4 regions of the Thainema salinarum CENA647 genome follow, and region 3 is predicted to be linked to each of the others. Evidence: predicted binding sites of a transcription regulator. Region 3 holds the regulator's gene; each other region holds the start of a gene.
What was found. Region 3 encodes NtcA, which controls nitrogen genes in cyanobacteria. Its sites were predicted from a motif close to TTTGTANNNNNNNNTACAAA; they were not measured.
Positions count from the first base shown of each region.

Region 1: the regulator NtcA is predicted to act here: its motif matches at 6,229-6,248, upstream of glnT (type III glutamate--ammonia ligase).
Region 2: the regulator NtcA is predicted to act here: its motif matches at 4,299-4,318, upstream of gifA (glutamine synthetase inactivation factor IF7A).
Region 4: the regulator NtcA is predicted to act here: its motif matches at 3,497-3,516, upstream of AC286M_RS29340 (circularly permuted type 2 ATP-grasp protein).

Region 1 is NZ_JBYJZJ010000022.1:964,384-972,655, reverse strand. Features, by position in the region: gene AC286M_RS11075 (hypothetical protein) at 1-496, shown strand, start outside; gene cypC (CYP152 family fatty-acid peroxygenase CypC) at 626-1,870, opposite strand; gene AC286M_RS11065 (hypothetical protein) at 2,153-2,806, opposite strand; gene AC286M_RS11060 (glucose 1-dehydrogenase) at 3,124-3,876, shown strand; gene AC286M_RS11055 (dihydrofolate reductase family protein) at 4,072-4,650, shown strand; gene glnT (type III glutamate--ammonia ligase) at 4,768-6,078, opposite strand; gene AC286M_RS11045 (ankyrin repeat domain-containing protein) at 6,296-6,724, shown strand; gene AC286M_RS11040 (hypothetical protein) at 6,800-7,609, opposite strand; gene AC286M_RS11035 (alpha/beta fold hydrolase) at 7,734-8,272, opposite strand, start outside.
Region 2 is NZ_JBYJZJ010000022.1:406,952-415,223, forward strand. Features, by position in the region: gene AC286M_RS08655 (CYTH domain-containing protein) at 1-399, shown strand, start outside; gene AC286M_RS08660 (sensor histidine kinase) at 407-3,223, opposite strand; gene AC286M_RS08665 (circadian clock KaiB family protein) at 3,518-3,799, opposite strand; gene gifA (glutamine synthetase inactivation factor IF7A) at 4,038-4,238, opposite strand; gene AC286M_RS08675 (adenylate/guanylate cyclase domain-containing protein) at 4,395-5,936, opposite strand; gene AC286M_RS08680 (hypothetical protein) at 7,254-7,736, shown strand; gene AC286M_RS08685 (polysaccharide biosynthesis/export family protein) at 7,891-8,272, opposite strand, start outside.
Region 3 is NZ_JBYJZJ010000022.1:748,990-757,261, forward strand. Features, by position in the region: gene purB (adenylosuccinate lyase) at 1-158, shown strand, start outside; gene AC286M_RS10080 (hypothetical protein) at 308-724, shown strand; gene AC286M_RS10085 (alpha/beta hydrolase) at 823-1,614, shown strand; gene AC286M_RS10090 (ATP synthase subunit B family protein) at 1,717-2,157, shown strand; gene AC286M_RS10095 (DUF3084 family protein) at 2,550-3,965, opposite strand; gene ntcA (global nitrogen regulator NtcA) at 4,187-4,858, opposite strand; gene fabI (enoyl-ACP reductase FabI) at 5,284-6,060, shown strand; gene AC286M_RS10110 (DUF3465 domain-containing protein) at 6,208-6,675, shown strand; gene hisB (imidazoleglycerol-phosphate dehydratase HisB) at 6,785-7,423, shown strand; gene AC286M_RS10120 (response regulator) at 7,729-8,190, shown strand.
Region 4 is NZ_JBYJZJ010000022.1:5,160,085-5,168,356, reverse strand. Features, by position in the region: gene AC286M_RS29350 (CIA30 family protein) at 1-1,235, shown strand, start outside; gene AC286M_RS29345 (ABC transporter ATP-binding protein) at 1,388-3,220, shown strand; gene AC286M_RS29340 (circularly permuted type 2 ATP-grasp protein) at 3,541-5,022, shown strand; gene AC286M_RS29335 (alpha-E domain-containing protein) at 5,219-6,172, shown strand; gene AC286M_RS29330 (transglutaminase family protein) at 6,232-7,092, shown strand; gene AC286M_RS29325 (PEP-CTERM sorting domain-containing protein) at 7,225-7,935, opposite strand; gene AC286M_RS29320 (serine/threonine phosphatase) at 8,172-8,272, opposite strand, start outside.

The DNA.
Region 1 (8,272 bases), 220 kb from region 3:
GTTGCCGAATGCACCAGAAGCTGATAATTATTTTGCAGATTTGGATGCAGAGTTAGATTATCTCTGCGAAGAATTATCTGCAACAGAATTGTCTCAGCAGTGGCATGCTCTCTCAGCCAAAATTGAGGCATCATGGCTGGAAGAAGCGCTCCAAAAACAATTTGCTGAGCGGATGCCGCAGACGCTTCTGCAAACTATTGCCCAGCGGGTTCACGATCTGGTTGAATCGGCTCGTCCACTGGAAGAACAACTGGCGCATTGCGTACAGTCAATTCTGCCTCAGTGGGATCTGGATGACCTACAGATTATGGCTCGTCCGATGGCATTTGCCATGCGGAGTCAAGAGTCTGAAGCCAAAATGGAAGTGGCGCTGCGCTCCGTTCGGTTCGCGGCTTGGACAGAACTCTCTGGCGTGGAAAAGGCCCAACTCAGTCTTGCGATCGCACGTTATGCTCTGGCCCAACTCGACGCTCCTACTGCTCCCGCAGGCGCTTAACTCTCTCGTTTACAACCTTTCACCCACGCATTTCAAAACAACTTCGAATGCACCGACTAAGCCTCTCTGGTTTCTCCCAGGGGGGCTTACGTGTTTTACTGAAAACTTAGGAATTTGTGGGCAGATCAATCAAGTTGCAAGTTTTCGTTTCACATTCGTCATGACAAATCGGCTTTTCGGTAGAGCAGGTAGCCGTGATAAAGAAATATCTAAGTTTTGTTCGGGTACGTCGTAAGTGATGGAATTAACCAGAAAATCTAGGGTCATTTTCATAATTTGAATCGTGATCCACTCGCCAGCACAGCGATGATTGACGTAGTGATCACCACCACCTTGCGGGATGAAATTAAAGGCGCTGCCATTCCAGTGTCGAAAGCGTTCTGGCTGAAATTTTTCTGGATCTTCCCATATAGTGGGGTCATGATTGGTGCCGTATAAATCCAGTAAAACCTGTGTTCCTGCGGGGAAATGATAATCATGCCAGTCAAAAGCGTGGCGAGTGTAAGCCCTGGCGAATGGAAAAAATGGATAATAGCGGCGAACTTCTTGCGTAAATAGCTCTATGTAATCGTCCTCAGTTTGCAGTTTAGTGTTGCATTCTGGATGTTGATGGAGTGCCAGAGCCGCGAAGACAACGTAGCGCGAAATCGCAACAACGGGGCGCAAAACATTTAATAAATCAACGGCTGCCGCATGTTTATCGAGCAAATTGCCGTTGGTGTCACGATGCCAAGCAAACGCGTAGGCGGCGCTGTTTTCCGGCACGTCTAGTTCACGGGCGCGGATCTGCTCCAGCAGCTTTTTAATCCACTGTTCGGACTTTTCACGCCCCTGCCTAGCTCGCCAGTGGCGCAGCCCAAAACCAGCCGATCCGTCGATCATGGCCGCCACATCGGCTGATCGTTGCTCAACGTCTGCTTCAGGCAGCGGCACACCTGACCAAGCACAAATCGCACGGCAGAGAACTTTATGGGCCTCATAAAACAGCACAATGCGATCGCACGTTTCCCAGGCTTGAGCCGCAGCCTGCCACTGTTGCTGCGTCAGTTCCGTCAGTTCAGCCATGTGCTCCGGCGTCATCAGCGACATGAAGATCTGCTTGCGCTGTCGATGGGTTTCACCGTCTAAACCCTGAACACCACCCTTACCCAGCAGCGTTTTCTGAATTCGCTTTGGCGCGGCATTCTGGCGTGAAAATTTACTGGTATCGTAAAAAACTTTGGCCGCTTCTTCTCCTCGGAAGCAAATCGCTTTTTGCAACAGCAGCCGCGTTTGAAAAATCTCAGACTGATAGCGATCGCAGCGATTAGAGATGAAACAGTATCCCTCCGATGCTAATGCTAACGTGCTGTCTATGCTTCGATCGCTTGGCATATCCCGCATAAAGCCTATTTCACCTCATTAAGTGACATCGAATGGCATGATGCGATCGCAATTCTCAAGTCACAATCACACGTCATAACTCAACTGCGATGACCGAAGGGATTGTAGTCAGACAGAATATAAATTAAATCTATCTTCTAGGTGATATCAAGTTAAATAGCTGATGAACTAAATTGATGATGAACAGGCCACCCCGTTGGGGCGGCCTGTTCATCATCAATTTAAGATGGCTGTAGGCTTCAGATCGTCCTAAGCTTCAAACGAAAAAACGGCTTAGTTCACAAATACTTGTCCATCCGATTGGATGCGAATCACGCCTTGGGTGTCATCAAACGTGGGATCTTCCTCTAGTGAAAGCTCTAAGATACCCTCATCATTCCGTTCTGGAATGACTTGTAATAGACCATCATCAGTTCGGACAGCCGTGATAGTTGCTGGCAAAGAAATATTTTGCAGATAGACTTCATCTTGAGCGGCAATGATGCGACGCCCAGTTTCTCCAGTCACCTCGTAATAAATGGGAATATTAGTTGAATTCATCAACTGAATATTAACCGTACCGTTCGTTGGCTCTACGCGAGCAATTGGAGATGCAGTAGTGGTCCAGTCCTGCTCATAAGGATAGTTCTGCATGTTGGGCTGGCGAATCATCGGATTAGAGCCGGTTCCCAACATCGTATCGTCCTGAGACGGATAGGTACCGCCTTGACCTGGTTGAGCCTGAAGCATTTCGGCCCGCGCATTGGGTGGACATCCTTCTGGGCTAGCTACATATAAGCTGTAAGGCTCTTCGTAATAGATGCCCGGACAGGGGTTAATTTGAGCCGAGGCTTGAGGAGCAAAAACAGAAAATCCAGCTAATAAGCTGCCGCCCATAATACCTAGAAGCCCAGCTTGTTTGAGTTTTATTGGGTGAATGTCATTCATATCTGATCCTTAGTAATTCGACGCTCATATTGATAGATGCTTTACTAAGGCTATGAAGAATATTTTCGTATTTACACCTGCATAAGACAGAGTCCTTTCTGCGATCGCATGCTGCTATAGGTGGGTGTACGAATATTAATCAAATGAACTAAATCTAAAAATTGTAGTTCTTCCCAATTTTATTGGGCTTTGATTTTATTCATACTCTAATTTTATTCATACTTATTTCGTATGAAATACAACAATCACTATTCAGCTTTTAGTAATACTCTTACCGAATTATCTCTGCAATCATCTGTGGGTTAAGGACAAACAGTATGACTTCAATGGCTGGCAAAGTTGCAATTGTAACTGGGGCAAGTTCGGGAATTGGTCGGGCAACTGCAATCGCATTTGGCCAAGCAGGCGCAAGCGTTGTCGTCGTCGCCCGCCGCGTGAACCAGGGAGAAGAAACGGTTCAACTGGTGCAGGCAGCGGGTGGCAATGCCATATTTGTGCCAGCCGATGTTACCCAAGCAGCGGATGTGGAGAAGATGATTCAGCAGACCGTTGCCGCCTATGGTCGGCTGGACTATGCCTTTAATAATGCGGGTTCTGGCACCTCTGGCAACATCACAGAGCTATCGGAAGCCGACTGGGATTTTGAGATGAACGTGAATCTCAAGTCGGTTTGGCTGTCCATGAAGTACGAGATTCCGGTCATGCAGCAGTCAGGCGCAGGTGCGATCGTCAACACGTCTTCGCAAGGCGCACTGTTGGGAGTTGCCGGATACGGAGCCTACGGAGCCGCCAAAGCTGGCGTGATTGCCCTTTCCCGTGCCGCCGCCGCTGAGTACTCGGCTGATCGAATTCGGATTAACACGGTCAGCCCTGGCGCAGTGAAAACAGACTTGTGGGCAGGCGCACCGCCTGAAATGCTGGATCAGGTGGCTGCTGGCATCCCGCTCCAGCGAATTGGCGCACCCGAAGACATCGCCGAGGCCGTCGTTTGGCTCTGCTCCGATGGCGCAGCCTTCGTGACGGGCCACAATTTAGTCGTAGATGGTGGTTTCACAGCCGTTCAAAAATAGTCGGTAGTCCATCCAAAATCATGGCTTATATCCAAGTCGGGTTGAAAACCCATGATTTATTTTTTGTGAAACATTTGCTCCGCAAACGTTTCACAAAAAATAAATTGGGTTCCTATACACAGATTTGATATTCAACACCACGACAAGCAGTAATATCAAGTGGCTGCTCAAGCTTGTGTAGTGAGGGAGGGCCAAATGCGAAACCTGATTTATTACGTCGCTTGCAGCGTAGATGGCTTCATTGCGCATACCGATGGCTCCCATGATGGATTTTCGCAGGATCAGGACTATTTTGCTGATTTATTTGCCACTTTTCCTGAAACGGTTCCCTCCCATCTGCGTGAGGTGATGGGCGTTGACGGCGACAATCAGCGGTTTGATACGGTGCTGATGGGGCGCAAAACCTATGAAGTTGGTCTCAAGGAAGGCGTCACCAGTCCCTATGCGCATCTGCGGCAGTACCTCTTTTCTCGCAGCGTGCCGGAAAGTCCAGACGCCAACGTTGAACTGGTTTCAGATCAGGCCATTGAGGTGGTGCGACAGCTAAAAGCGGAAGATGGCAAGGACATTTGGCTCTGCGGTGGCGCAAATCTGGCCAGCACCTTGTTTGCTAACCATCTCATTGATCAGCTCATTCTCAAACTGAATCCCTTTCTGATGGGTGCAGGCATCCCGCTATTCGCTGACGTGATTCCGCAAACGGCGTTAGATCTGACCGACAGCAAAATTTATCCCAACGGTGTACTGCTGCTTTATTACAGCGTAAAACGCTGAATCTTCAGTTCCTCGGCAGGTTGGGTCAAACAACGTGAAACCCAACACCAGCAACAGTTTTGTTGGGTTACCCTAGCGCCTTAGCGAGCCATGCCCGTAGAGCTATACCTAACCTCTCTAACAATCCAGCGTCGTTTCCCGTTCCCAAGGCGTAATTTGAGCGTGGTAGCTGTTCCATTCCTGATGCTTGAGCTTGAGATAAGACTGTACAAACTCTGCTCCCATCGCATCCTGGAAGATGGTATTTTGCTCCAACTGCCGCAAGGCATCTAATAGATTGGCAGGCAGAGGTTGAGCTGAACCTTGTGGTAGCGGCTCGGTGTAGTTGTTGTTGTCACAGCGGGGGCCAGGGTCGCGCTTCTGGGCGATGCCGTCCAGTCCTGCCGCAATCAGCGCCGCTGCGAGTAAATAGGGATTAGCCGCACCATCAGCCAGCCGCAGCTCAAACCGTCCCGCATCAGGAATCCGAATCGCATGGGTGCGATTGTTGCCGCTGTAGCTGGCGGTATTGGGCGACCAGGTTGCCCCGGACAGGGTGGTGGGCGCATTAATCCGCTTGTAGGAGTTAATGGTTGGATTGGTAAAGGCGCAAAGCGCTGATGCTGAATGCAGTACGCCGCCAATGAAGTTGTAGGCCAGTGACGACAGACCTAGTTCGCCTTCTGGATCGTGAAATAGATTCGTTGTGCCGCTGGTGTCCCACACTGAGAGGTGAGTGTGGCAGCCATTCCCGGTCAGGTGCGCGAACGGCTTGGGCATGAACGTGGCTCGCAGACCATGCTTTTCGGCAATGGACTTGACCATGTACTTAAAGAACGCATGCCGATCCGCCGTGACCAGCGCATCGGCATACATCCAGTTCATCTCAAACTGACCGTTGGCGTCTTCGTGATCGTTCTGGTAGGCTCCCCAACCCAGCGCCAACATGGCATCACAGATTTCCGCAATCACATCAAACCGCCGCATCAGCGCCTGCTGGTCATAGCAGGGTTTCACTTGACGATCGTGGGGATCAGATAGCGCTTCGCCATCCGGTGACAGCAGAAAATACTCGCATTCCACTCCCGTTTTGACGCTGTAGCCCATGTCTCGCGCCTGCTGGAGGACTCGCTGAAGCACCATGCGCGGCGTTTGTGCGATCGCATCCATCCTCGGTGTAAACAAATCCGCTGGCATCCAGGCGACATCGGGTTTCCAGGGCAGTTGAAACAGGCTGGTGGTGTCGGGCACCGCAAACATATCGGCATCGGCAGGCGTCATGTCTAGCCAGGTGGCAAATCCGGCAAATCCTGCTCCGCTAGCGGCCATCTCGTCAATTGCGGCAGCAGGGACAAGCTTGGCGCGTTGGGTACCAAACAGATCGGTGAAGGAGATCAGGAAGTAGCGGATATTTTTTTCGCGGGCGAGGTGGGAGAGGGGTTGGGTCATGGGTTTGGGGTGGATGAGTGGATGGGTTGGATGGGTGGATAGGTAAGGCTGTAAAGGGCTATAGAGGGAATCGAGAAATCAATTTTGCATTCGTCTGCTCCCAATATTTACTGGTGATATTAATCAGAATATTTAACGGTGGTTTTTCTGATAGAAGCGTATACTACAAAACTGCGATCGCACTTAAAATCAACCTCTTTAATAAAAGGAGAAGAAAATGTCTTTTCATAGAGACATAGAAAATGCAATTGAGTCAAGAGATTTAGAAAAAATTGCTGAGCTTCTAGAGTATCTATCTCACAAAGGTAATGCTCATGAGGCACTATTAGGACGTGGATACTTAGCAGATGCTATCGATACTGAAGATGTCCAGATTGTCCAATTACTGATTAATGCTGGAATAGATGTCAATGAAAAAGATGAAGACGATTGGACGCCTTTGATGTACGCAGCCTGTACTGATCAACTTGATATTGTTAAGCTTCTTATTGATGCTGGAGCTGATATTAATGCACAGACTACTCAAGGAGAAACGGCGCTATTTTGGGCTGCTGATCAGGGTAAACCCAATATCTATAACTATCTTGCAAGTCGAACAGATGATATTTTAAGACAAGAAGTAGAAGAACATTTTAGCAATCAGTAGAGTGTGTTGAATGAAGCAAAACGCACCGAGAAGGCAGAATAGAGGGCTGTAGAGGCTATCTCTTCTATCTAAAAATTATGGCAAGTGCTTAACCATATCAAGTGCATCTTCTTCGGATGGATCGATGTCTTCTGCTACATCTGTATAGACAGCCCAAAAGTCACCGCCACCTTCACAACATAAATAGTCCATACCAACCACCCAACAAGGTCGCATTCCTAACGCTCTCGCAAGTGCTTCATGACGTAATGAACAGTCATAGCGATCCATTTTTAACAAAGCTAAATATCGATCTTCTCTTTCCTCTTCTCGCCAAAAACTTTCATAATCTGGAGGCTTTTGCAAAATAGTATGTACATCTTGCACACAATGTTCTCGACCAAAGGCGCTGCATAGCTTGTGGGCATCTCCACCTTTAGGTGTATCAACTGAAAGATCCTTTGAAAAATCTTTGATTCCTCGACCAGGTCGCCAATCTGAACCAGAACGAGTTGTATATTCATCTAGCATTATTCCGTTTCTGGACAAGTGATACCAAAAAAATGCCCAATCTCCATCTGCTAGAACAGCAAGTGCAGAGCATGAAAATCGAGCAGAAAGATGAGATGTTAAGCAAGCCAATGTAGCAAGATGCGGCTCATTATACTGATGTATCAAGCGATCTAGCTGACCTGCTTTTTTAATCAGCTTTGGTAACTGTCGAGAAGTAGCAAATATGTGGGAAAGGCCAAATGAGTAATTCTCATACATTGCCATCTCATATAAAGCCGTATACCCGTTAAATGGTGGTGAGATGTAGCAATCAAAGGAGAATTGAGCTAAATAATCGGCTAGTTCCTGCTGGGTAACACCTTGAAGCACAATGTTGTGATATCGAACTCCCATAATTTATTCTGGCGCGCTCATCTCGACTTGAGTGGTACATAATAACTTATAACTTGAATCGTGGTTCTTGTAAGACATATTGCTGTTAAGACAACACACCAAATCACGAAGCGTAAAGAAGTAGTTAATCTCTTAGTAATTCCTGCACAGCCTGTCGAATAAAAGCGGCATCTTCGGGATTTTGGTAGGGGTTGCCTGCGCGATGTCCCCAGATCGAGGGAATTGGTCGATAGGTGGCATTGGGAATTAGTTTGGCCTCGGCTGCACAGTCTTCCGGTGTGAAATACAGATCGGTGGTGGCGGGCATGACCAGCGTTTTGGCCTGAATGGATTGCATCGCTCGTTCATAATCCCCCTGATAAACCGGATTGTTGCCGACATCGCAGCGCAGCCAGGTATCGAGCATGGCGATTAGGTTGCGCGGATCGCGTTTGCGGTAGTTCATTTCCCAGGCTTGCCAGAGGTAGTCGTCCAGCGACTCGTAGCCCAGTTGGTAGTAGATGCCCTCCCGGTAGTAGGCTTGTGATGCTGCCCAACTGGCATAAATGCGGGCAAAGGTGCGAAATCCCTTTTCCGGTACACCGTCAAAGCTCTGACCATTCCAAGCTGGATCAGCAGTCAACGCCGATCGCAAACTGTCGAGGAAAATCCGATTATGATCCG
Region 2 (8,272 bases), 340 kb from region 3:
GAAGTTTATAAACAGGGTTATATCGTTAGTAATGCCGAGCATAGTGTTCGGGTGCGAGTGATCTGCGATCGCGGTTACTTAACGATTAAGAGCGGCGTAAAAGGCATATCTCGGGCTGAGTTTGAGTACGAAATTCCAGTTGCAGATGCTGAAGAAATGCTGCAAACGCTGTGTCAGCCGCCGCTGATTGAAAAGACGCGCTACAAAATTTTGATCAATGGACTGGTCTGGGAGGTGGACGAATTTGCCGGAGCAAATGCAGGACTGATTTTGGCAGAAGTTGAACTGACAGATGAAGCGCAAAGCATTGATCTGCCTGCCTGGATTGGTGAGGAGGTATCCCATGATCCACGCTATTTCAACTCCAACTTGGCTCGTGTGCCCTACTCAACCTGGTAATGAACCGCTAAGCATCAAGCGGCATAGAATTCATGGCTGCTGCATGTAAAGGAAATGCCAGCTTAAATTCAGTTTGGCTGTTGCTACTTTGCACTTGGATCAGGCCACCGAGTCGTTCCACCCGCTGTTTAACCAGCGCTAATCCTAACCCAGTGCCGCCATGCTTCCAGGGATCGCTGTTGGGAATGCGGTAAAACTTTTGAAAAATCTGAGCTTGTTCAGCTTTGGGAATTTCAACGCCTGAATTCATCACTCGAATTTGCATTTGGCTGGCGGTGGCATTGGCTGTAATCTCTATTCGCTCACCGGGCGGCGTGTATTTATAAGCATTATTCAGTAGCTCCATTAAGATGGGTTCGAGCTGAGCTGGATCCGTTTCAATCGTCACTAAAGAAGACGGTAAGTTGATCTTAAAGACGTGCTGTCGAGACTTGGCTTGTTCTCTGAATGATTCGGTGATGCGGGGGAGCCAGATTTTGAGATCAACCGGGATGCATTGTAGGGTTTCCTGTCCGGCTTCTAGGCGAGACAAATCGAGTAAATCATTGATTAAGCGGATTTCTCGCTGGCACTCGTCCTGTAGTACCTGGAGATATTGAGCAATCGCTTTATCTTGAGCCACTTCACCAGCAGCCTGAATGCGAACTTGCAGCATGTGGGCTGCCATCCGGATGCTGGCGATGGGGGTACGCAACTCGTGGGATACCGTGCTGATAAAGTCGTCTTTTAAGCGATTGAGTTTGTCAAGTTCGCGAACCTGGGCTTGGGATTCTTGATAGAGGCGGGCTTGGCGAATTGCGATCGCGCATTGGCTGGCAATTTGTTTTACTAAGCGAATCGGTTGATCCCCAAAGGCATGTTCCGCATCGTGGATCAGCCACAGGTCACCAATACTGCCCTGATCGTCATAAATGGGGCTGGTCAATACCGATGTGCGACCCCGTGAGGCATTGGGCAATAGCGAACAGAACTGAAACGTATCGCCATTCATCAACTGGCCATAGATCTCGGGAAATGCATCTAGCTGTAGCACCCGTCCAACATAGGATACATTCGGCGCAGCATATTCATAACGAATGGTTGAGCGGCGTTTTTTGGTGTCATACAGCCCAGCATTACAGCCCTTTGCATCGACAGCCTGCACCAGTTCCCGCACTGCTGTATGCAGAATCTGTTCCTCGTCCAGGCTATCCCTCACTTTTTCAAGAATGCGCTGGAGGGTGGCTTCAAACTGAAAAGCCCGCTCTAGCTCCGCAGTGCGTGTTTCAACCTGCTGACCTAAATCCGCGTTTAGCTCTTGCAGTTGGTTGTACAGGCTGGCCTGATAAACTGAGCTTTCTAGCTGATTGGCCAAGCGACAGAGAAAATCCATTTCATGAATTTTCCAGTAGCGGGGCGTTTTGCACTGCTGCACAATCAAAACGGCCCAGATCTGGTCATCCTGAAACAGTGGCGTTGCCAAACTAGCCTGAACTTGCATTGCCTGAAGCGCTTCTTGATCGCCGCTCGTCAGCATCGGTGACTGGCGATTGCGTAGGACTTGAATCTGGCGCTGGTGGTGAATCGTATACCGCTTTAGATCGTCGTACAGTGCTGGTAAAGTTTGATGGAGCAGAGAAGACCAGCTCGATGCAAGGGCTTCTGAAATGACCTGCAAATGGGGCTGAGGAAATGGCGCTGTAGGAAAATCTCGATTCGGCTCGCTGAGCAGACTGCTGGTATTGCCGTCGCTGGTATTGCCTCCGTCACGCTCTGAGGCCTGATCAGGATTGCCAGTCGTTGCCGCACGCTCGATTCTGCCGTCTTGCCGCGCATCGCAATCTGCCTCTCCTTGATCATCTGGCGCTAGATGAATGCGGCCAATCAGCACCCGATCGGCCTGTAAAAAATCCAGTAGCTCCCGGCTGGTGGTGTCCAAAATGCGCTGCAGATCCAGCGAATGGCGAATAATGTGGGAAATGCTGCTCAAGCGATCGTAGACCACTTGCTGATGCACGATTGCTTCCGCCTGTCGCTGCGTTGTCACATCATGCAGCAGCACCAGACATACAGGTTGATTGTGCCACTCAATTTGCACCAACTGCATTTCCACCTGCACCATCAGTGGAATATGAGAGGTTGGCTCGACTAAGCAGACTTCCGTAATCTGTCCGGGAATCGGCATCCCAAAGGTTTGACCAACCAGACTGGTGCGATCGCACTGAAACAAATCCGTGGCAGCTTGGTTGACCCATTGAATTTGACCGTCTTTATCCAGCCACAGCACACCATTGGGGATATCGGTCAAGATAGTTTGGAGGTCAGATTCAGAGGGGGCGGAGGTTTGGGGTGATGTCGGCGTGACGGGGGATGGGGAGGTTTGTTGATAGTTGATGGGGGATGCTGGTGTTAGAGTTGGCGCTTGAGGTTGTGAACGATTGGGTGACTGTTGAGGGTGGCGGCGGGACTGGTAGCGTGCGATCGCATGCTGAACCAGCCGGTTCAGGCCATATCCTCCCGTTTGCCTGTCTACCGCTGCATCCCACACATCTTCGGCCCCTGCGTTGAGTAGATGAATGGCCCAATCATTCTCAATGGCTTGACCCACTACAATAATCGGCAGGTCAACGCCAATTTGGCAAAGATGCGCTAATGCCTCTAATTGGGATGCACGAGGCAAATCAAGGCCGAGTAAAATGGCGGCGAAAGACTGGCGGCGAAGTCGTTGCTGTGCTGCCTCTAGCGTCAGCTCTACAACAACAGTGAATGGCAGTTCAGCGATCTGGGTTTGGATCGCTTCAGTCGTTAAAGCTGTTCCAATACCCAGCACTGTTGTTGTAGGCACAGATTGCATTTCACCTTGATTCCAACGTTCAGTAAACTCGCTGACCTAGTTTATTCAGTAGTTCTCAAAAAGCAGTGACTGGGGTGCGTCGATTCTGCTTACGCCAACCAAATTACGGCTTGAATGTCACTACCACCTGTTAATGCCAATATCGTGCGATCGCAGCCAACACTGCATCATAACCCTAATTTACTCTACTCCATGAATTTAAGCTTTCCCATACTGTGTGGAACCCCAAATTCAAACTAGCGGTTAGTCAACGTTGTTTGGTGGGTTTTGGAGGTTGACACAGCACTAGCGATGATCTGAACTTAATTTGAGGCGCTGCAAGACTTGAGGCGTGGCATCAAACGTACCCACGACTTGACGACGGGGTGAGATATCAATCCGCATCAAAGTCGGCGTGACCAGAATCCCATAGTTTGCCCCAATCTCTGGCTGCTCAACAATATCAATAATGGTTAAACGGCACTGCTGAGTCAGTCGGTATTCACACAAATACACTACATCTGCGATCGCACTCCAGGACTCTGGCGTTTGACCTGCAATAAACAACAGCAGCGAAACCTGTGACATAGTGTACGAACGGGAGCGAACGAAAAAGCGGACTGATTCATCGTCTCATGTCGAGATGCAGACAACGCCTCAATCCGCCTGTGCGGAACACCTAATTTAGCAATTGGTAGTGATATGCAGTGATATTCAAATAAGGATGCTTGTTATGTAGACGACGCTACACAGCACAACATCCTTACTCTTGATAGCTCTTGATGACTACCTGAAATTCAAATTACAAATGATTGAAATGGATTAATTAGCTCAGGGCGGAGCGGCTGCGGTCGTAGCTTTGGCTTGCGGATGCGCTGGGTTTGCCCTGGATATGGCTCCAATGCTCGGCAGCTTCTGCTGGCATCCCAATTTCAGTAGCGGAGCGGCTGAGCATGGCTTGCTGACGGCTTTTGATTTGATGATGATGGCGATGCATGAGTGCCCGCGCTTGTTCAGATGCAGACATGGGAGTTACCTCGCTGGGGTCAGATGAGAAGTTGAATACCTATTCAGGATAACAATATTTTCTGTATAAAGTGCTACAGAAATGAGTGGATTTATTATTTCTTAACTAACTAATCATGATTTTCAGAAGCTCGACGCTTACTTGAACCCTGCAGCACTATTCTTCCCCAGGCTCAGACACGGCCCCGCCCTTGCGGCCAAGCAGCCAGTAAGTTGACATTTCGCCTTGCCCTTTAACAAAGATTTTGCCCCGTGGCTCAAAGTCATATGTAGTCTTGAGGCGACGGTAGGTTGTTTCCGTTACCTGAATTTTGCCAGGAATACCTTGAGATTCCATACGGCTGGCAATATTGACTGTGTTGCCCCACAAATCGTAGGTAAACTTGCGCGTACCAATGACGCCAGCAACAACTTGCCCAGTATTGATGCCAATTCGGAGGTTGAGAGCATGTTCGCCGACCGTGCGAAATTGGCTGATGATGCTCTGCATGCTGAGCGCCATATCTGCGATCGCACTCGCGTGGCCAGGAGTAGGCAACGGTACTCCTCCGGCCACCATGTAGGCATCACCAATGGTTTTAATCTTCTCAACCTCATAGCGCTCGGCTAGATGGTCAAATTCCGAAAAAATTTGATTCAGCATTCGCACCAAATCACGAGCGGGCATATCGGCCACCAGGCGCGTGAAGTCTACGATGTCGGCAAACAGAATCGTCACATCCGGCAGCATATCGGCAATAACGGCTGGCTTTTGCTTCAGTCGCTCAGCCGTGTGCTGCGGCAAAATGTTGAGCAATAAGCGTTCAGCCCGTGTTCGCTGATGGCGCAGTTCAGCCTCAGCCTGATGCCGCTCCGTGACATCCTGTACGCTGCCTTCGTAATAGAGAATCTCGTTTTTCTCATCACGGGCCGCCCGTAAATTTTCTGAAACCCAGATAATCGAACCGTCCTTGCGATAAACCTGAGACTCAAAATCCATCACATCGCCAAACTGCCGCATGTAGGTCAAAATTTCATCACGGCGACGGGGACGCACATAAAGCTCATCCATATCGGGCAGCTCAGTAATTAGCGCTTCTGGTGATTCGTAGCCGTAAATTCGCGCCAAGGCTGGATTCGCGCTGGTAATCTGCCCATCCAGATTGGCCTGATACATGCCTTCAACCGCATTTTCAAAGATGCTGCGATATTTTTCTTCCGCTTGTTTGCGATCGCGCAATGCCTGATCTTTGGCTGCAATCTGTTCTTGCAACAGCCGATTTTGAGCTTCGAGCTGGGTTTGCAGGCGTCGCAGGGTGATGTGGGTATTGAGCCGTGCTACAACCTCGGCAACTTGAAACGGTTTAGTGATGTAATCTACAGCTCCTGCACCAAATGCCCGCACTTTTGCCATCACCGCATCTAAAACGCTGATGAAAATAATTGGCAGAGCCTGTGTAGTCGGATTTGCTTTGAACCGTTGGCAAACGTCATAGGCCTGATCGGCAGACGCTGACGTTTCTACGCTGATAATGATCAGATCAGGCAGTTGAGTTCGCGCAGATGCCAAGGCAATCGAACCATTGATGGCGGTCTTCACCACGAATCCTTTGCTCTGCAAAATATCTGCTAAAACTCGGAGTTGATCAGGCTGATCATTGATGATCAAAATCGTGTTTTGAACTGCAGTTTGATTATCGTCCAATGGGGACTCATACATGATGAAAGACTGTAAATCACAAGGGGGCTTTGCTTCTATCACCTTACGGCGATCAGCCTAAAAATCCGGTTCGAATTCGGATTTAACTCTGGCATACCAGACTCGTTTCGTACTGGCAGGGAATCAGCCAACCCAAAAAGAGAGCGCAACGGGGTAATTCCGCTCCGCCCATTTCTATAGACTTTATTGGAAATAAAGTTTTTGGGGTCGGAAATTGTTTTGTAGCGCGGCTCCGCCGCGCTACAAAACAATTTCCGATAAGGTCTTATGTTATGTGTCGTTATGCGTCGGAGATGTATCGAAAGAAAATATCAAGCGTGAATAACGCCCGTAATCAAAACCAACTCAGCTTTCTACGCAGAAGTTGCTGCTGAATATGGCTTGGCTGCCACCAATGACGAATCGAGTTTAGACCAACGAGCTGCAAATCCGGGCGAAAAAGGGCATGAATTAGCCACGAATAGCTTGACCGCTCAATCGCGTTGTTCAACTGAGCGTTGTTCAACGATCAAGCGTTAGCCCAAGATAATCCGATTGTAGAGAGAAAGCGCTAGCGAGATCACTGCGATCGCAACAGCAGAGAGCAGAATCAATTCCATAAGTCACACATCAGATGGATAAAGAGCTGGAGGCAACGCTTGTGTTCATTATGCTGAATGAAACGCTTACTCCAAAATCGCAAAAACACACGGGGTGAATCATCATATAAATCAGCATAACCAGTATTTATGCTCATTTGCTGAAATGTACTGTTACGTTTATTTGCGATCGCAATAGATTTTGCTCAAATTAGGTGAACTTATGTAAATAATCAGTTCCTGAAGCCCATCAAAACGATTGCTTTATCTAGCTTTAAGCTGTTTATGAGAATTTAAGCTTTTACTTGTGTATAGATTAATAACGAAGACTCTTAGCTGAATCAGCGCAGTCTTTGGCACTCAACCACCATTTGTATTCACGCCCGCAGCCTACTGTTGTCACACTTAATTTGCTATCCCCATTTTTAACTACCAGCTCTGTTTTTAATCTACCAACCTCTCAACCATCAACCCCTCAACCATCAACCCCTCAATTATCAACCCCTCAATTATCAACCCCTCAACTATCAACCCCCAACTTCTTAACCCATCAACCCACCAACCCCAAACTGATAATCGCCTAGATGGGTACTGTAGGTACAAAGTTGCCTTTGCCATGATGTGTTCAGTTAGCAAACAGACAACGCGTTGAGTTAAGCCAAGCACTTCACTCCCAGTACTGAGTTCGTTTGCTAGCGACTGAAACGTCTAACTCATGCAACATTTGGAGATTACTCTCATGACGACATTACTACCTCAAGAGCGCCAAGAAGCTGCAACTGAAGTCCACAAGATTCCTCTACCTCCAGTTGAGGTTTGTATCTGGGATTTGGATATTGCAGGAACAGGTGAAGGTTCCCAGTACATCATCAAAGATGATGAAGCGTTCTCAATGAGCTTGAAAATCAAGTTCCAAGGTGGTCGTCTAGTTGACTTGCTGATGTGCTACGGCATTCAGGCTGATGTTGAATTTGCCCTTGAAGGCTTTGGTACCGCAGCAGAAGTTAATTTGTCTGCTCCGCCAGTCATGACAAGCAAGGGTGTGTTTGAGTACACCGCTACTCTCAACATTCCTGCCGGTTCCGCTTCTGTCAACTTGACACCTGGCGTTTACAAGATGGCTGCTGCTCTGACCGTGAAGCCGAAAGAGCCTTGCTCTGATATTGGCCCGGTTGCATTCGGATACATCTCCGACGTTGTCTTCCAGGTTTATTCTCACTAAATCCTGAAAAGATAGCGTTGTGAGACTGAACCGATAGTTTTATAGCTCAGTAGAAAGCGAGAGGAAGGGCCCCCTCTCGCTTTCAAGCATGATATGAACGGTTCCAGAGACTCAACCTTGCGATCGCGCATATCGCAAAACGTTATGAGGTTGGTTAGAAACTGAAGATATCTAGCACATCTCCAATTGGACCGAGCACCCGTGGAATGAAATCGAGGAATGACCGTGAGCCTTCCTGTGGCACAACAATCACGTCGCCTTCTCGTACCTGATAGTTATCAACTAAATCTTCAACATCGATTTCTTCCCCAGCGATTTCGCCATCGCGATTGAGTCGAACGAGGACAACTTCATCCAGTTCAGCATCCTCAGTTGGACCACCCGCAACTGCGATCGCAGATGACACTGAACTATCCGGGGAAATTTCGATCGGACCAGGATTTTCAACTTCGCCCACAACCCGTACTTGAATCGTATCGGGGGCAAAGGTCGAGGTTGCCACTAACCGAGGATCGAATTGAGTGCCATCGGTAACT
Region 3 (8,272 bases):
ACGAAGTCTGGAACGTGGAAGGCGGCGATTTCCATCAGCGCATTTGCGATGACCCGCGCGTGAAAGAGCATCTTTCACCGGAGGAAATCGAAGCCTGCTTCGACCCGCAGCATCACCTGAAGAATCTGGATGCGATTTATCAGCGATTGGGAATTTAAGCCCAAAACACCTAGTCTGTAATTGATAAACATTCGGTAGGGGCAGGTTTAGCAGATCCGTAATTGCATTGTAATTAGGGTTTCGGCAAAACCTGCCCTTACAGGTTTCTAATAACAATCCAATCATTCACCTATCCCAAACAAGAACAATGGATAAAGCCGAACAGCTGATTATGATGGCCGAGGACGAGCTGACTCAGTACAGCACCGAGGCTCGCAAAATCGAAAAGCTGCGCCCGAAGTACGGTCTGGCTGTACCTTATCCGCAGCAAAAAGAGGTCAGAACTGCGATCGCAGATAGTATGCCGAAAAACTTCATTGCCAAGCTGGTAGAAAACAATCGCCAACTGGTGGCGCTGCCGTTTTGGGGCATCGGCGGTTTGGGCTTGCTAATAGGCATTTCCTGGCGGCAACCGCTCGATTTCACCGCTACAGCGATTGGGTTTTACGTCGCGTTTGCAATTCAAAAATGGGGCTGGAATTTGGAAGCCAAGCGACTGGCAATTAAAACGCTGAATGCAATTGAGTCGGATATGTTGAAAGAAAAAGCGGAGAGAGAGGAATAGGACGACTTGACCTCTACCCTTTTACCGACGCCTTAAGTATGAGTTCCTTTCAACAATAGGATTAGTGTTGCTAGAGCAGTCAGCAATTATCGTTTGAGATGACAGAGGTACAGCCTAATCGGGATCAGTCGGAAGCACTAGCGGGTACGACGAGTCGCTCGGATAGACAAAGCGCGATCGCACAGCATCAAGCAGAAGATCAAGCGATTGTCACGTTTACCGAGCGAGCAGAGAAGGATATTTACTTTATCAGTGGTCTTGGAGCGGATGAGCGCGTCTTTCGGGAGCTGAAGTTTGAGGGCTATCGTCCGGTACATATTCACTGGCTAGAGCCGGAACGGGGTGAATCCCTGAGTAGCTATGCCTGCCGTTTGTCTAAGCAGGTTCAGTCGGATCAACCGATTCTAGTTGGCCTATCCTTTGGTGGATTAGTCGCGGTGGAGATGGCCAAGCAGATTGATGTCGAGCAGGTAATTCTCCTGTCTAGCGCCAAGACCACTGCCGAAATTCCGTTTTACTACAAACTATTTCGCTGGTTTCCCCTGCATCGCGTCTTTCCCTTCAAGACGTTGCTGTGGGCAGTTTATTGGTTTGCCTATTGGGTATTTAGCGTGGAAACCGTGGAAGAACGGAAGTTGCTAAAAGTTATTTTGCTAGATACCGACCCGCATTTTCTCAAATGGGCACTGCATCGCGTGGTGGTGTGGAAAAATCACACCATCCCCGATTCTCTGCATCATATTCATGGATTGTGCGATCGCATTTTTCCCATGCGTTGGATTAAACCTGACGTGGCGATTGAGCAAGCCGGACACCTGATGGTGCTGAATCGAGCCAGCCAAGTCTCTGAGCTAATCACTCAAATTATTGAGACAAACTCAAACCAATAGCCCCTACCTTTGGCAGGCTGAGATCAGCCCTGTGATGGACGTTCTGACTGTAAGACTCACTACTATGAAACCTGTACACAGAACTCCTCATAAAACTAAAACATGAATTTCTTAAAACGAACCCTCGGAATCCTCTTTGCTGGAATGCTGTTGTTCATCACAACCGCTTGTAGCAATCCCTCAACCTCTGCTAGCACCAAGGCCGTGCCCCAGCGCAGTACATCCAACGTCGAGCGAACGATTACTGACCAAGTTAGTCGCCCTAGTCGACCAGCTGCGGAAGTTAAGAGAGATGCCGAAAGGATAACGAAGCAGGCTAGAGAACAGCAAGCCAAAAGAACGGGTGATGTTAGGGAAAACGCTCAACGCGTTCTGGACAGTACCTCTGAGAATGCAAAGCGAGTTGGTAATCAAATCGAAAACAAAGCCAGTGAAGCCAAAAATCGGTTAGAAGATCAAGCAAATGCATCACTCGATTCGGCTAAAACCAAAGCAGAACGAGCTTTGGATAAAGCAGAAAATACGGTTGATGACTTAAGCTAATTCGGCATGTAGAATTCGGCGAATTTAATCGGGACATGGCATTGCCGTGTCCCGATATTTGTAGCGGTTCGTGAGCTGTCAATTCCTTCCAGCTTGTTGTAGGCAAAAATTAGGCAAAAATGGAGGGGCAGACTTGGTCAAACACCGATGCCCCCGTATTCACCGAGCCAAACACTTCAATGCCTAGACTGAACTAGCCTTGATCCAAGGCAATTATCTCAGCAATTTCGACGCTATACCCCGTCTTGTTAGGCTGCTAAAGTGCATTACCAGAGGACGTTAGCGCGATCGCATATTCTGTTCCCTCTCTGGTTGCCGCATCGCAGCTCTTCATACTCGCTAATGCTTCCGACCGATCCTGCTGTAGCCGTACCTCGAAGAGAATTAGATGACTAACGTAAACCAGTTGGAGGCAGGAACGGGTCGGGTTGTCCGGTTTGGAACAGAATTCGGCCATCTTGTACGGCAGCCAAATCAACTAAAACCGGGCCAGAGGCATAAATGGGCTGAGTTGCGATCGCTTGTAGGCTGACGGGCTGCCCATAGCGCTGCACCTGTTCTAAAAAGCGAAAGATGGTTTCTGGACGCCCCGCCACATCAACGTCGTCCACGACTACGCCAGCCTGTCGAGAACGAAACTGCGAGGTTGCTAAGAGTAAATACAATCGCTCTCGCAGGCCCTGAGTCGTTAAATTCTCGCGCTCAATAGGCGTGGCCGCGACAACATCTCCTGTGTCGAAAATCAAGTCATTGGGAACGGCATCCCAAAATACTTGAATACAGGGATCGTTCTCCTCCAAAACGCAGGGTTCGCCAACTAAGTAGTTTGCCGCTGACAGAATTCGTACTACATAAGCTTGTCCGTCATCAACCTGTTCAACAAGCTGCTGGACTTCCGGGTTCGTAATAAAAATAATTTGCTGCTCTGGATCGTTGAAGTTTGGTAAAACGGCGCGAAGCGCGGTTCGATTGGCCTCCTGAAGAATTTGGCGAATCGCATCCACTGCTGCTTCGGGTTGCTCAACCCGAAATACACCCGAAGCCAAGACCTGATTGCGAGCCAGTGCCACATTGCCTTGACGCAGTCCTTGTGCTTCTTGCTCCAGCCGTCTAACCTCGGTCGATAGATAATCCTGCTGGGCTTCCAGTTCTTCCAGTAAGTTTTTCTGACGTGCGATCGCAGTATCTCGTTGGCCAATTTCGCGATCGCGCTCCTCAATCAGCGCCCGAATTTCCCGTTCCCGCTCAATCAATGCCTGTCGTTCCGTCTGAAGCTGCTGGACTTCCTGCTGTAGCTCCTGCTCCTGCTGAGAGAGCTGACGCAGTTGACGTTGGGCTTGACCATAGCTGCGCTCGCTCTGCTGTAGCTCTGTTTGAGTCTGACTAAGCTGTGCCTGTGTCTGTTGCTGACGCTCTACTGCCGCGTTGAGTGAACTATTAATTTCTTGCAGCCGCTGCTGCGCCTTCTTTTGACGACTCTGGGCTTCTTCTAGTTCATCTTCGATTCGCTCGCGATCGCGCTGCACCTGCTGGAGATCCGTCTGTGCCTCCCGCAGATCCGTCTGCACTTCTTCGAACTCAAAAACGCCTTTGCGAAGCTGGCTGCTGACGGCAAATAAAATTCCCAGAGTAGAGGCCGAAATCAAGCTGCCTGTTATGACGCTAACCAATGTCGCAGTCTGCCGTGGACGCAGATTGAACAGGGTAAGCCGAGCTTTTCCCACCTTCATGCCGATGCGATCGCCCAATGTTGCGATCACACCGCCAAGAATGAGAATAGCCACAATCAGGACGTACCCTATGGTCATGGAAGAGTTTAGTTAACCTACAGCAACAGCCTGTTCAATCGACGCAATGGACGTAGTGTCAGGATCTCGGCTTCAATCTATACGTGAGATATAGCCACGTTCCTCTACCAGCATAGGTTTAAATGCCAAGCTTCGGGGTCAATTGCGAACAAGCTCACTGTAGAACAAAAAGGCAACGACAAATCAGTGTTGCGCTGATCGATAAACAAATGACGCACAGGCTACGTAAACTGCCGACTCAAAATGACAGGATTGTGTACAGTAATCTTTTTCTTGTGAATCGAAATCATCTCATCTTGGCGCAAATCACCTAACAGGCGGGTCACCGTTACGCGAGTTGAACCGATCGCTTCTGCGATCGCTTGATGGGACAGCTTGAGATCGATCGTAATACCGTCTTTGCTGGGTACGCCAAAATCGCGACAGAGAATCAGCAGGAAACTGACTAGCCGTGATCCCATATCCCGATGGGCGAGGGTCTCAATCATCATCTCGGTTTGCAAAATTCGCGAGGATAGACCTTGCAGCATGAGCATGGCTAATTCCGGATGCTCACCCAGGGCCTTGGAAACCTGCTCAATCGGCACCGATAGCAGTTCCACTGGAGTAAAGGCGACAGCATGGTAGAACCGATCCGAACGATTGCCCGTAATCAGTGACAGAACACCAAACACGCTATTTTCTCGCAATAGCGCTACGGTAATTTCTTCTCCCGCTTCATAGACCCGCGAGAGCTTGACTGCGCCTTTTAATAAAAAGTAGACGCGCTCAGCCGGATCGCCTGGGAAAAAAATGGTTTTACCTCGTTCAAATGACTCAACTACCGGTGGAAAAATACCGCCGCTGAGCTGCTTAAATAAATCCGCGAGTGGTCGCTCTTGCGTCACTACCATACCTCTTTGCCCTACCACCTGTTTGTGCTGGTTTTACGTATTTACCCACACGTATGGGACGAAACAGACCGTCTGTATCAACGCCTATATATTAGACCCACTAAAACCTACTCTTGAAACACTTTTTTGTGATAAATGCTACATATTCTTAAGGATAGGGATTGATTTTCTAAGGTTTTCTCGGTTTACGCCAATAATTCACCTCAATCATAAGCGGAGAAACTGGATTATGTGTGGATATTGCCATCCCTTGTCACTCTGAGAGTGCGCAATGAGTTGCAAGTAGTTGGTGCGCATCGCCCGACTACTGAGCCACTCTTCTGACCAAATGATTTGCGATCGCGATCGCTCACGAATTGATGAGCTGGCATGAGAGGATTGGGAACAGACGTTGACTATTGAACTACAGACATAAACGGACGACCATGCTAAATCTCTCAGGGAAAAACGCGTTTGTTACGGGTATTGCCAATAATCGTTCCATTGCTTGGGGCATTGCCCAACAGCTCCATCAAGCCGGGGCCAATTTAGCCATTACCTACTTGCCGGACGAGCGGGGTCGTCATGAAAAGAAAGTGGCTGATCTGGTTGAATCGCTCAATCCTGACCTGTTTCTCCCCTTAAATGTGCAGAACGATGAGCAAGTAACTGCGGCATTTGATGCGGTAAAGGAAAAGTGGGGACGAGTTGATATTTTGGTTCATTGCCTTGCGTTTGCCAATCGGGATGACCTGACGGGCAACTTTGTGGATACCTCTCGCACCGGATTTCAAACCGCGCTAGATATTAGTGCTTATTCTCTGGTGCAGTTGGCTAATGCCGCTAAGCCGTTGATGACCGAGGGCGGCAGTATCGTTACTCTGACCTATCTAGGCGGCGTCAAAGTAGTTCCGAACTACAACGTGATGGGCATCGCTAAAGCTGCACTAGAGATGAATGTCCGCTATCTAGCCGCCGATCTAGGCCCAGCCAATATCCGCGTCAACGGCATTTCGGCTGGCCCGATTCGCACGCTGGCCTCTTCTGCCGTTGGTGGCATTCTGGACATGATTCACCATGTTGAAGCCACAGCGCCCCTGCGCCGCACTGTAACCCAAAAAGAAGTGGGCAATGCAGCCGCTTTTCTCTGCAGCGATTTGGCCAGTGGGATTACCGGACAAATTCTCTACGTGGATTCTGGCTACGAAATTATGGGCATGTAAGATCGTACGTTCACGGTTGCCGCGACTAAGTTGAATTGGCTACAACTGGAACGCATAAATCGTCAGCAGAGAAGGATTTGCGATCGCAGATCCTCCTCTGCTGATCCTCAATTCATCAACATTCATCAACTCATCAACCAACCTGACATGACGGATTTAAAGCGGGCTATTCCTCAAGTTATCGCCTTGGCGGCAGTTGCGATCGCGCCGATCGCTTGTGCCTTCACCAGCCCACCATCGCATCAATCCCTAGCGCAGTCTCCATCAGCGATTGCCCAAGCCAGCGAACAGGTCATTCTGGATGCCTACGCTCAGCATGCGTCCAACGTCATGGTAGAAGCCGCAGGTCAAGTTGATCGGTTGCTATCAGATGATTTAGAGGGTTCCCGTCATCAGCGCTTCATCGTTCGCCTCTCGTCTGGACATACGGTTCTCATCAGCCACAATATTGACCTTGCACCCCGGATTGATGCTCTGCGTCAAGGAGACACAGTGCGATTTCGGGGAGAATACGAGTGGAACAGTCAAGGCGGAGTGGTGCACTGGACACATCATGATCCCAATGGCTCTCATCCCGGAGGCTGGATCGAGCATCAAGGGCAACGCTACGAATAATGCCGACCAATGGTGCTACGGATAATACTCCACCACCGTTACGGATCAGCCCGCACGAATGGTGCAGCTAGCGCGATAGGATAGATCCTGAGAGCTATTTATTTGACCCATGCAGACCCGCGATCGCCAAATTTCCACCGTCAACAATCTAGATACTGCTGCCCGGATTGCCTCGGTCAGCCGTACCACCAAAGAAACCGACATCCACGTTACGGTCAATCTCGACGGTCAGGGAAAATGTATCGCTGAAACCGGAATTCCCTTTCTGGATCACATGCTGGATCAAATTTCATCTCATGGCTTGATTGACTTGGAAGTACGCGCCACGGGTGACTTGGAGATCGATGATCACCACACCAATGAGGATGTGGGCATCACACTTGGCCAAGCCATTCATCAAGCCCTGGGCGATCGCAAAGGTATCCACCGCTTTGGTCATTTTGTTGCGCCGCTGGATGAATCACTCGTTCAGGTCGCCCTTGACTTTTCAGGACGGCCTCACCTGTCCTATGGCTTAGACATTCCCACCCAGCGAGTTGGCACCTACGACACGCAACTGGTACGCGAATTCTTCGTTGCCATTGTCAATCACGCTCAGATGACTCTGCATATTCGGCAACTGGACGGGATCAACTCTCACCACATTATTGAAGCGACATTTAAAGCGTTTGCTCGCGCTATGCGGATGGCGATTGAAGCCGATCCACGCCGCATTAATACCATTCCTAGCTCAAAAGGAGTTTTGTAGTCACCTCGCGACGCACTGCTGATTTCGCTCAGTATTTCTCGCTCAGTATTTTTACTCAGTATTGACTGAGCAGTTGAGCAAGTCTGGGCCAAGAATTCAGTAACCAAATGCAAAGTTACTTGAGAGAATATAAATAAAATGTTAAGACATAAGAAGTCGCGGCGACTCTGTCGTGATGCCGAACGTTCCAGGAGTTAATTCCTCGAATTATGCAGCATCAGCCAGCTCTATCTACGTGCCACACGCTGCCATGTAAGAGGTGCCTGACTGCTTCAATCTACGATGCCTATTGGAGCGATTTACCTATGGCTTCTCAGCTGTCAAAGACTGTTGCTGCACCCTCTACTCATCCTGAAATTACTGATTCAATCTCATCGCGACTACCGTTGGTGCTAGCGGTCGATGATGATGAAGACAGCCTATTACTGCTGTGTAAGGTGCTGGATATGTTTCACATTCCTTACCTCAGTACGACTAATCCACTAAAGGCGCTAACGCTGATTCAAGAGCATTGTCCCTCTCTCATTTTGTTGGATGTGGTGATGCCGGAAGTGAGCGGGCTAGATATTATTTATGCTTTAAAGCGCTCTGCCAAAACCCAGTTGATACCCGTTGTAGCCATCACGGCGCTGGCCAAGATGGAAGATCGTCAGCTTCTGCTGCAATCTGGCTTTGCTGATTACCTCAACAAACCCTACAACATTGACGATCTACAGGCGTTGCTGATCCGGTATTTAACCGCAGCTCACGTTGTAGAGGCTGACTGAAAAACTGCCTGATCTACGGAAATAGCATCTTATTTCCTGTGACGGAACAAATTGCTGCCTATTCCAACTGCTATTGATGAAC
Region 4 (8,272 bases), 4.4 Mb from region 3:
GGCTACAGCAGCTTTTGGGCCGCACCACATCCCCTCAACCAACAGATGTCATGTCTCACTCGCCTCAATCCGTTCTACTCATTGGCCAAGGTCAAATTTCGACTCGAATCAGCGAGCAACTCCGGATAGCTGACCAATCGGTAGCGATGGTAACAGGTCAGGACGTACTGGCACGAGATGCGATCGCAGATCTTCCAGCCGTCAATTCCGTCTCTTCTGCGACCAATGCGAGCGTTGATACCATCATCATTGACGCGAGTGAGCAATCGGATTTGTCTAACCTGTCAGCAGATTCGGTTCGGCAGATAACGGAGCGGTTGGTTCAGCATTTACGCAAAATCGCTGCTGGCTCAACACCTGTTGCAGGGCCTTCGCACGGTCAAACACAGATATTATTTAATTTTGCCAATTCTGATATGGATGTGCAGGCCATTTGGGGTGCTCTCGACGATGTGGTAATGGGCGGCGTCAGCGAGAGCGGTATGCGCAAGGCGGATGATGTCGTGCTTTTTACGGGGAATGTGTCAACCGCAAATTCCGGTGGTTTTGCCTCGGTGCGCACTCGCAACTTTGAACCACCGTTTGACCTCAGAGGCTGGGACGGCATCCGGTTACGCGCCAAAGGCGACGGAAATCGCTACAAGTTTATTTTACGGAACAGCTCCGGTTGGGATTCTGTTGCCTACTACTATTCATTTGATACGGCTGCTAATGGGTGGATAACGGTAGACATTCCGTTTAATCAGTTTATTCCTACCTTTCGGGCAAAAACAGTGGATGATGCGCCACCGTTGAATCCGGCTCAGGTTTGTTCATTTCAGTTCATGCTGAGCAAGTTTGAGCATGATGGTGGACTCAATCCCCATTTTTCGCCCGGTGAGTTTCAGCTCGCGCTCGCAGAAATTTCGGCCTATCGTTCTGCTACTGCGAGCGCATTTCCCCAGATTCTTTTTATCAGTTCCACCCAGTCTGGTATTCCAGCCCAGATTCAGCAACAGCTTCAGGCAGTGATGGGGCAAGAGCTTTGCTGTACTACGGTGCAGTATGAATTACTAGCAGCAGAATCGCCATCCCATCCCATTACCCTCTATCGCCAGACAGAAGCCACTCAGTCTCAGGTAGTAGAAACTGATCAGAAGGCGCTCAGTGCTGAAGATGTCGCCAAAGCTGCGATCGCAATTTTGCAGCGACCTGATGTGGCCAATCAAACCTGGATTGCCCAACGTAAGGCGTAATACCGTCATCAAAATCTAAGCATCATGTGAGGCGCTGGCGCTGCTGGCGTCTCACATGACATTCTGCAATTTCTAACTTGGCATCCGAAAATCGCCGGCAAAGATTGTAGTATATGTAGTATATCTAGAAGGGCTGCATGGGGAGGTGACGGGTGGCTAATTTTCGAACCGTCTTAAATTACTATCGACCCTATCGTGCGATCGCGTTTTTTAGCATCGCTGCGAGTAGTGGGTTTGAAATTATCGATTTGGCCGTGCCCTATGCGATTGGGCAGGTGTTAAATGTTTTGTCGGGTCAACCTGTAGATGAACTGAGTCAGCAGGTCATCAATGGAGTGTCTCAAATTACCGGCGTTTCAGCGGGACGAGGACTTGCGATCGCGGTTTTGATGGGCGTGATTTTCCTGGTGACAGTTGTGCGAGCACCAATTCAGCCGTGGCTCGGCGTTTGGTATCACTGGATTGTGTCGCTCAAGGCGCGACGCGATCATTTCAAACAGGCAACGCGGCAAATTCTGACGCTGCCGCTGGATTTCTATGACGAGAATAATCCAGGCCGAATTGCCGGACGGATTACGCGCGGATTGGAGAACCATACCTGGACGTATCCGGAAATTGCGGGACAGCTCGTGCCGAAGCTCATGCGGGTGCTGGGCATTTTCGTAATCATCTTGCTGATTGAGTGGCGGATTGCGGTTTTGTTTGTCATTTCATTTGTGGCGATTCTGGCTTTCACCTTGACTAACCTAAAGCGGTTAATTCAACGTGAAGATCGGCTCGATCGCTACATGGAAAATACCCAAAGTCGCACATCTGAGCTGATCACGAACATCAAAACCGTTAAGGCGTTTGCCACCGAACACAGCGAATTTGCTCGACAGCAGCAGCGGCTCAACCGCGAATATGATGTCGTCGTTTATCGGATTCACAAAGGCTACGTGATGCTGTTTACCTGGCAGCGCACGTTTATCCAGATGTGCGTGTTTGGCGTCTTGCTGCTCACGCTGTTCGCAGTGCTGCGAGGGCAGATGTCGCTGGGGCACTTTGTCACGACGCTGACTATCTCGAACATGGCCTATGCCGAGTTGGAACCGATCAGTGCCCTGGCCGAGATCTTTTCCCGTCGCTATACCTCAATCCAGCGTTTTCATGATTTTATGGAACTTCCCGCTGGACAGGACGCAGCGGAATTCAGTACGGTCCTGGACGAAACCCGTCCTCCGGTTGACCTGAGCTATCAATTTACGGGCAAGCTGGAACTGCGGAATTTATCCTTCAGCTATAACCCGGATAAGCCTGTTTTGCAGGATATCAATTTTCTGATTCATCCCTGTCAGACGGTGGCGCTGGTTGGACGATCGGGTTCGGGAAAATCAACATTAGTCAAACTGCTGTTCCGCTACTTTGAACCGAGTCAGGGTCAAATCCTGATTGATGGGCAGAATATCCGGCGACTGGACATCACGGCCTACCGGAAGCGACTGGCGATCGTACATCAGGAAGTTGATGTCTTTAACGGCACGCTGCTGGATAATCTCACTTACGGCAATCCCAAGGCCACCTTTGAGCAAGTCGAAGAAGCCTGTCGGATTGCCAGAGTCGATGAGTTTCTGCACCTGCTGCCGCGCGGTTACTACACGATGGTGGGTGAGCGAGGTGTGCGCTTATCCGGTGGTCAACGCCAGCGAATTGGCATCGCCAGAGCCTTACTGGTTGATCCAGACGTACTGGTGTTTGACGAAGCGACCTCCAGTTTGGACTATGAATCAGAACGCTCGATTCAGCTTGCCATGCGGAGTATTCTCGGTACGCGCACGACAATTGTGATTGCCCACCGCTTGAGTACGGTGCGAGAAGCGGACAAAATAGTCGTACTCGATCAGGGCCACATTGCCGAAGTGGGCAACCATGAGGAACTGCTGCGACATGGTGGGATTTATCACCGATTGCATGCGTTGCAGGAAACAGGCGAATTACTAGCCTAAAGTTTGGCTAAAGCACAAAGCAATACAGGGTGCCGAATCTCGGCACCCTGTATTGCTTTGTGCTGCTGCGATCTAAAGGTGCAGCAAACAGACCACTTCTGTGAGTGAACCGACATGTGAAAAAGTGTCTCTTTGCAGTGGTTGTAACTAGCAAACCTTGCAGCAAATATTCGACTCAACTAAGTCAAGGAACCCTGAATTAATCTGCCCAAACACAAAACCAAGCTTAAGCAGAGACATCATCATAGCCCTGGGGAGTTATAAAAATAACGGTATTTCGTATTGATAATTACAGTCTGAAGTCCTGCGAGCCTTTCATCATGCATACATCTCACGTGATTCAGTCGCCAATGATGCAGTCGCAAACAAACAGAACCGTGCAATTCAATCAATATGACCCTGAAGACTTTTACGACGAACTGTTTTTGGAAGATGCCACTCCCCGCGCAGAGGCAAAACTGCTGATTGAGCGGTTAGGTTCTCTATCCATCGACGAAATTAAGCGTCGTCAGCAGGCTGCCCAAAATGCACTGTTCAAGCTGGGTGTAACATTTAACGTCTATAGCGATAATCAAGGCACCGAGAGAATTTTTCCGTTCGATATCGTGCCTCGGATTGTGGCATCAAAGGAATGGGATTGGCTAGAAAGAGGGCTAAAACAGCGAATTCAGGCGCTTAATCTGTTCATTCATGATATTTACCACGATCAAAAAATCATCAATGACGACATCATTCCCCGCGACCTGATTGAGTCGGCCACTGGCTATCTCAAACCCTGCATCGGTTTAGAACCACCTGAGGGCATCTGGTGTCACATCACGGGAACGGACTTAGTGCGCGATCGCAGTGGTGAATGGTTTGTCTTAGAAGACAATATGCGCTGTCCGTCCGGCGTTTCCTACGTATTGGAAAATCGACGGGTGATGAAGAGTACGTTCCCGCAAATTTTTCAGCAGATGAATATTCGGCCTGTGGATGACTATCCCAGCCAGTTGCTAGAAACGCTGCTCAATCTGGCACCGCCTGTGCCCGATCCGCGCGTGGTTGTGTTGACTCCCGGCATGTATAACTCGGCCTACTTTGAACACTCCTTCCTAGCCCAGCAGATGGGAGCAGAACTGGTGGAAGGACGAGATTTGGTCGTCTCCGATGGCTTCCTGAAAATGCGCACGACCAAAGGACTAGAGCGGGTTGATGTCGTCTATCGCCGCATTGATGATGATTTTCTTGATCCGAGAGAGTTCCGTTCCGACTCGATGCTGGGTATACCGGGAATTATGGATGTACTCCGGGAAGGTCGAGTTGCGATCGCAAATGCACCCGGTACAGGCGTGGCCGATGACAAAGTTATCTACGCCTATGTACCACAAATGATCAAGTACTATCTCGGCGAAGACCAAATTCTGTCCAACGTACCCACCTATCTCTGCTGGGAACCGAAGCAGTTAGATCACGTGTTGCAGAATCTCGATTCGCTCGTCGTCAAAGCAGCCAATGAATCCGGTGGCTATGGCATGCTGATGGGTTCTCAAGCTACTCCTGAAGAACGGGCCGAATTTGCGGAACGAATTAAAGCCAATCCGCGCAACTACATCGCCCAGCCGACGCTCAATATTTCGCGGGTACCGACGCTGATCGGTGATCGGTTTGAAGGCCGACATGTGGATTTGCGCCCCTACATCCTCTACGGCAAAGACATCTACGTAAATCCGGGCGGTTTAACCCGTGTGGCGCTCAAGAAAGGTTCTCTAGTGGTCAATTCATCCCAAGGTGGCGGCAGCAAAGATACCTGGGTGATTTAGGAATTTTCATCACACCCACAACCGTTTGATAGGGGCAGGTTTAGCAATTAACGTATGCATCTCATCCAGGGTGATCAACAAAGCCTGCCTCTACAAACCATATTCCGCCGTCTAATCTTCCAAAACCGCGCCCGGAGAGCGGCACCGCCCACCGAACCCAATTTTCAGCACGACCTAAATAAACTCCAATTCACCTATGCTTAGTCGCGTCGCAGATTCAATTTACTGGCTGAACCGCTATGTTGAGCGGGCCGAAAACGTGGCTCGGTTCATCGATGTCAACCTGAACCTTCTACTTGATTCGCCTGTGGGAGTAGCCCAACAGTGGGAACCTCTCATTATCACTACGGGCGATCGCGGATTATTCAAGGAACGATATGGCGAAGCCAACGCAGAGAACGTCATTCAATTTCTCACCTTTGACGGCAGCTATTCCAATTCCATTTGCTCCTGTCTCGAACGGGCTCGTGAAAATGCTCGTTCGGTCAGGGAAATCATCTCCTCGGAAATGTGGGAGCAGTTAAATGCCTTCTACTACATGGTTAGAGATGCGGCCAAAAATCCCCAATCAACCGATATCCACGACTTTTTCACAGAGGTCAAGCTATCTAGTCACCTATTCACCGGCATTATGGATGCCACGTTCGCCCACAACGAAGGCTGGCACTTTGGCCAAATTGGCCGCTTACTAGAGCGAGCCGATAAAACCTCACGCATTCTAGATGTGAAGTATTTTATCTTGCTGCCTTCTGTAACTGATGTAGGTGGCGTTTTAGATGAACTCCAGTGGATTGCCCTCCTGAAATCTGCCAGTGCGTACGAAATGTACCGTAAGCGGCAGTACCGGATCACGCCTAACGCGGTCACTGAGTTTTTAATTTTGGATCGGGAATTCCCTCGTTCTATTCAGTTTTGCCTCATCCACGCGGAACAGTCGCTCCATCAAATTCTAGGTATGCCATTAGGCACCTGGCGCAAAGAAAGCGATCGCGCTTTGGGTCGATTACGCTCCGAACTGGACTACATCACAATTGAAGAAGTGATTGAAAACGGACTGCACGAATTTTTAGACCGGATTCAGTGCCGCGTTAATGATATTAATGACAAGCTGTTTTCTGACTTCTTTGCATTGGAGCCTGTAGAAGTGTGATTGTGAAGCTACTTGTCAACTGATCGACTGTTCAATTTTTTGTTGATGGCATCCAGCCTGTGCATTATCGAATCAAACACATAACCCACTATACCTACAGCAAACCTGTACCCCTCATGCCGCATGTTGTCCGTCTGCGACCTCGCAGCGATGGACAGCAAATCGTTCATCAGTTTTCTATGCAGATTGATCCGAAACCAACAGGTTGGTCTGAACTGACTGAACTAGACGGCAATGCCATCACGCGGCTGTGGTTTACCGATCTTGAGCTGGAGTCGCTCAAGATACATGTCACGTCTGAGGTGGAAACGCTCGGCTCTAATCCGTTCAATTATCTGCTGGAAACTTGGGCAACTCATCTGCCAATTCACTATCCCCAAATGATGGCGCTCCATCTCCAGCCTTACCTCCAGGGCCAATATACCCAAACGATTGACCCAATTGCGATCGCACTTGCCCAAGACATCTACCACAGCGTTGATCGACAGGTGGTTCCGTTTCTCACTACGCTCAATCAGCGCATCCATGATGAGTGTGAATATACAGTGCGGGAAACGGGGGAACCGTTCCCCGCTGGAGTTACGTGGCAGGAAAAACTCGGATCGTGCCGCGATTATGCGGTTTTGTTTGTTGAAGCCTGTCGGGCAGTTGGTTTAGCGGCTCGGTTCGTCAGCGGCTACCAAAAACCCGATCCAGATGCCAAAAATCTCGACCTCCACGCTTGGGCAGAGGTGTATTTGCCAGGTGCGGGCTGGCGTGGATTTGATCCGACAAATGCTGTTGCTGTCGCCGATCATCACGTGCCGCTGGTCGCAACCTCCCACCCTCGCTATGCTTCACCTGTATCAGGGATACTGCGTCCCGGCAGTCATGCTCAGTCAAATATGGACACACAAATTAAGTTTGAGATTATTGAGTAACCCTGAGTAACGCTGAATTTGCCACGCCTATTTTGTACCTTGCCAATTAGAACCACAGGAGGGGAATTTTGCCGCATCATATTGGCAAAATTCCCCTCCTGAATTTTGGGACCAAATTCGGTATGAGATCCTTTAAAGTCGCTTTTTAAGCATACGAGTTGCACCCAGCGCGACTAGACCTAAAGCAGCAGCGGTTGTTGGTTCAGGGATATCTTTTACGACATCTTCAACATTCGCAACAAAGAGCGTTGCGTGGGACAGTCCAAGTGGAATGCCTCGCTTATTCGTGGCCACCCCATCAGTAATCCAGCTACCACCTAGCACATCGTCAGCGCTTTCAAAGAAGTAAGCGCTCCAGTAGTTGCCAGCTTTGAGGCTGATAACAAACGGGCCGTCAATTGAGCTATCAATGCTCCAGTTGCCCGCAGTACCGTTAGAATCAACGTCAAAATTCAGCAGACCACCTCCTTCATCGGATTTCCCGATAAAGTCCCAGTCTGTTATGCCGTTGAAAACACCACTGGATAGCTGGTCAAATAGGGCACCGGAACCATCACCCTGAGCATCATTACCGCCAAATTGACCAATGCAAGACGTTGCATTGGTTGAGCCACCACCAACTAAATCAAATGTGACAGAACCGGACTCACAGCTTACCGATGATGACGTTGATGTCTGTTCTTTGTCCTGATTTTTGTCACTTCCACCATCCTTAGATGTCTGTTCTTTGTCCTGATTTTTGTCATTTCCACCACCCTTATTGGATGGCTTTGCCTCTGCACTGATAGGTGCCAGCAGGATTCCAGCCATCAAGAGGGTTCCAAACAACAGCTTTAGTTTCATGTTGTCCAAAATCCTTGTCGAAACTCCGAAGACCGCAATCAGTACAGAACAGATATAACTGTTATATTCGATACTGGATTGCCAATTTCAAGGTAGCAGCAAGGATCTCAACATACCCTCAGTAATATTAGGGTGTCAGCAGCATCTTATTCGACTCTTCACAAAGCTAAGTATCTTGTGTATTTACGCTAGTTGATACACAAAAGCTAGTATTAACACGGAGACAAAATTCAAATTTACTGAGGCCAAGTCGCTTTGATGCTGTTGTCGGTTTTCGGACGGACTTTTACGCGAATTGCGATCGCAGTAATGTTGTCATGGCCATTGTGCTGATTTC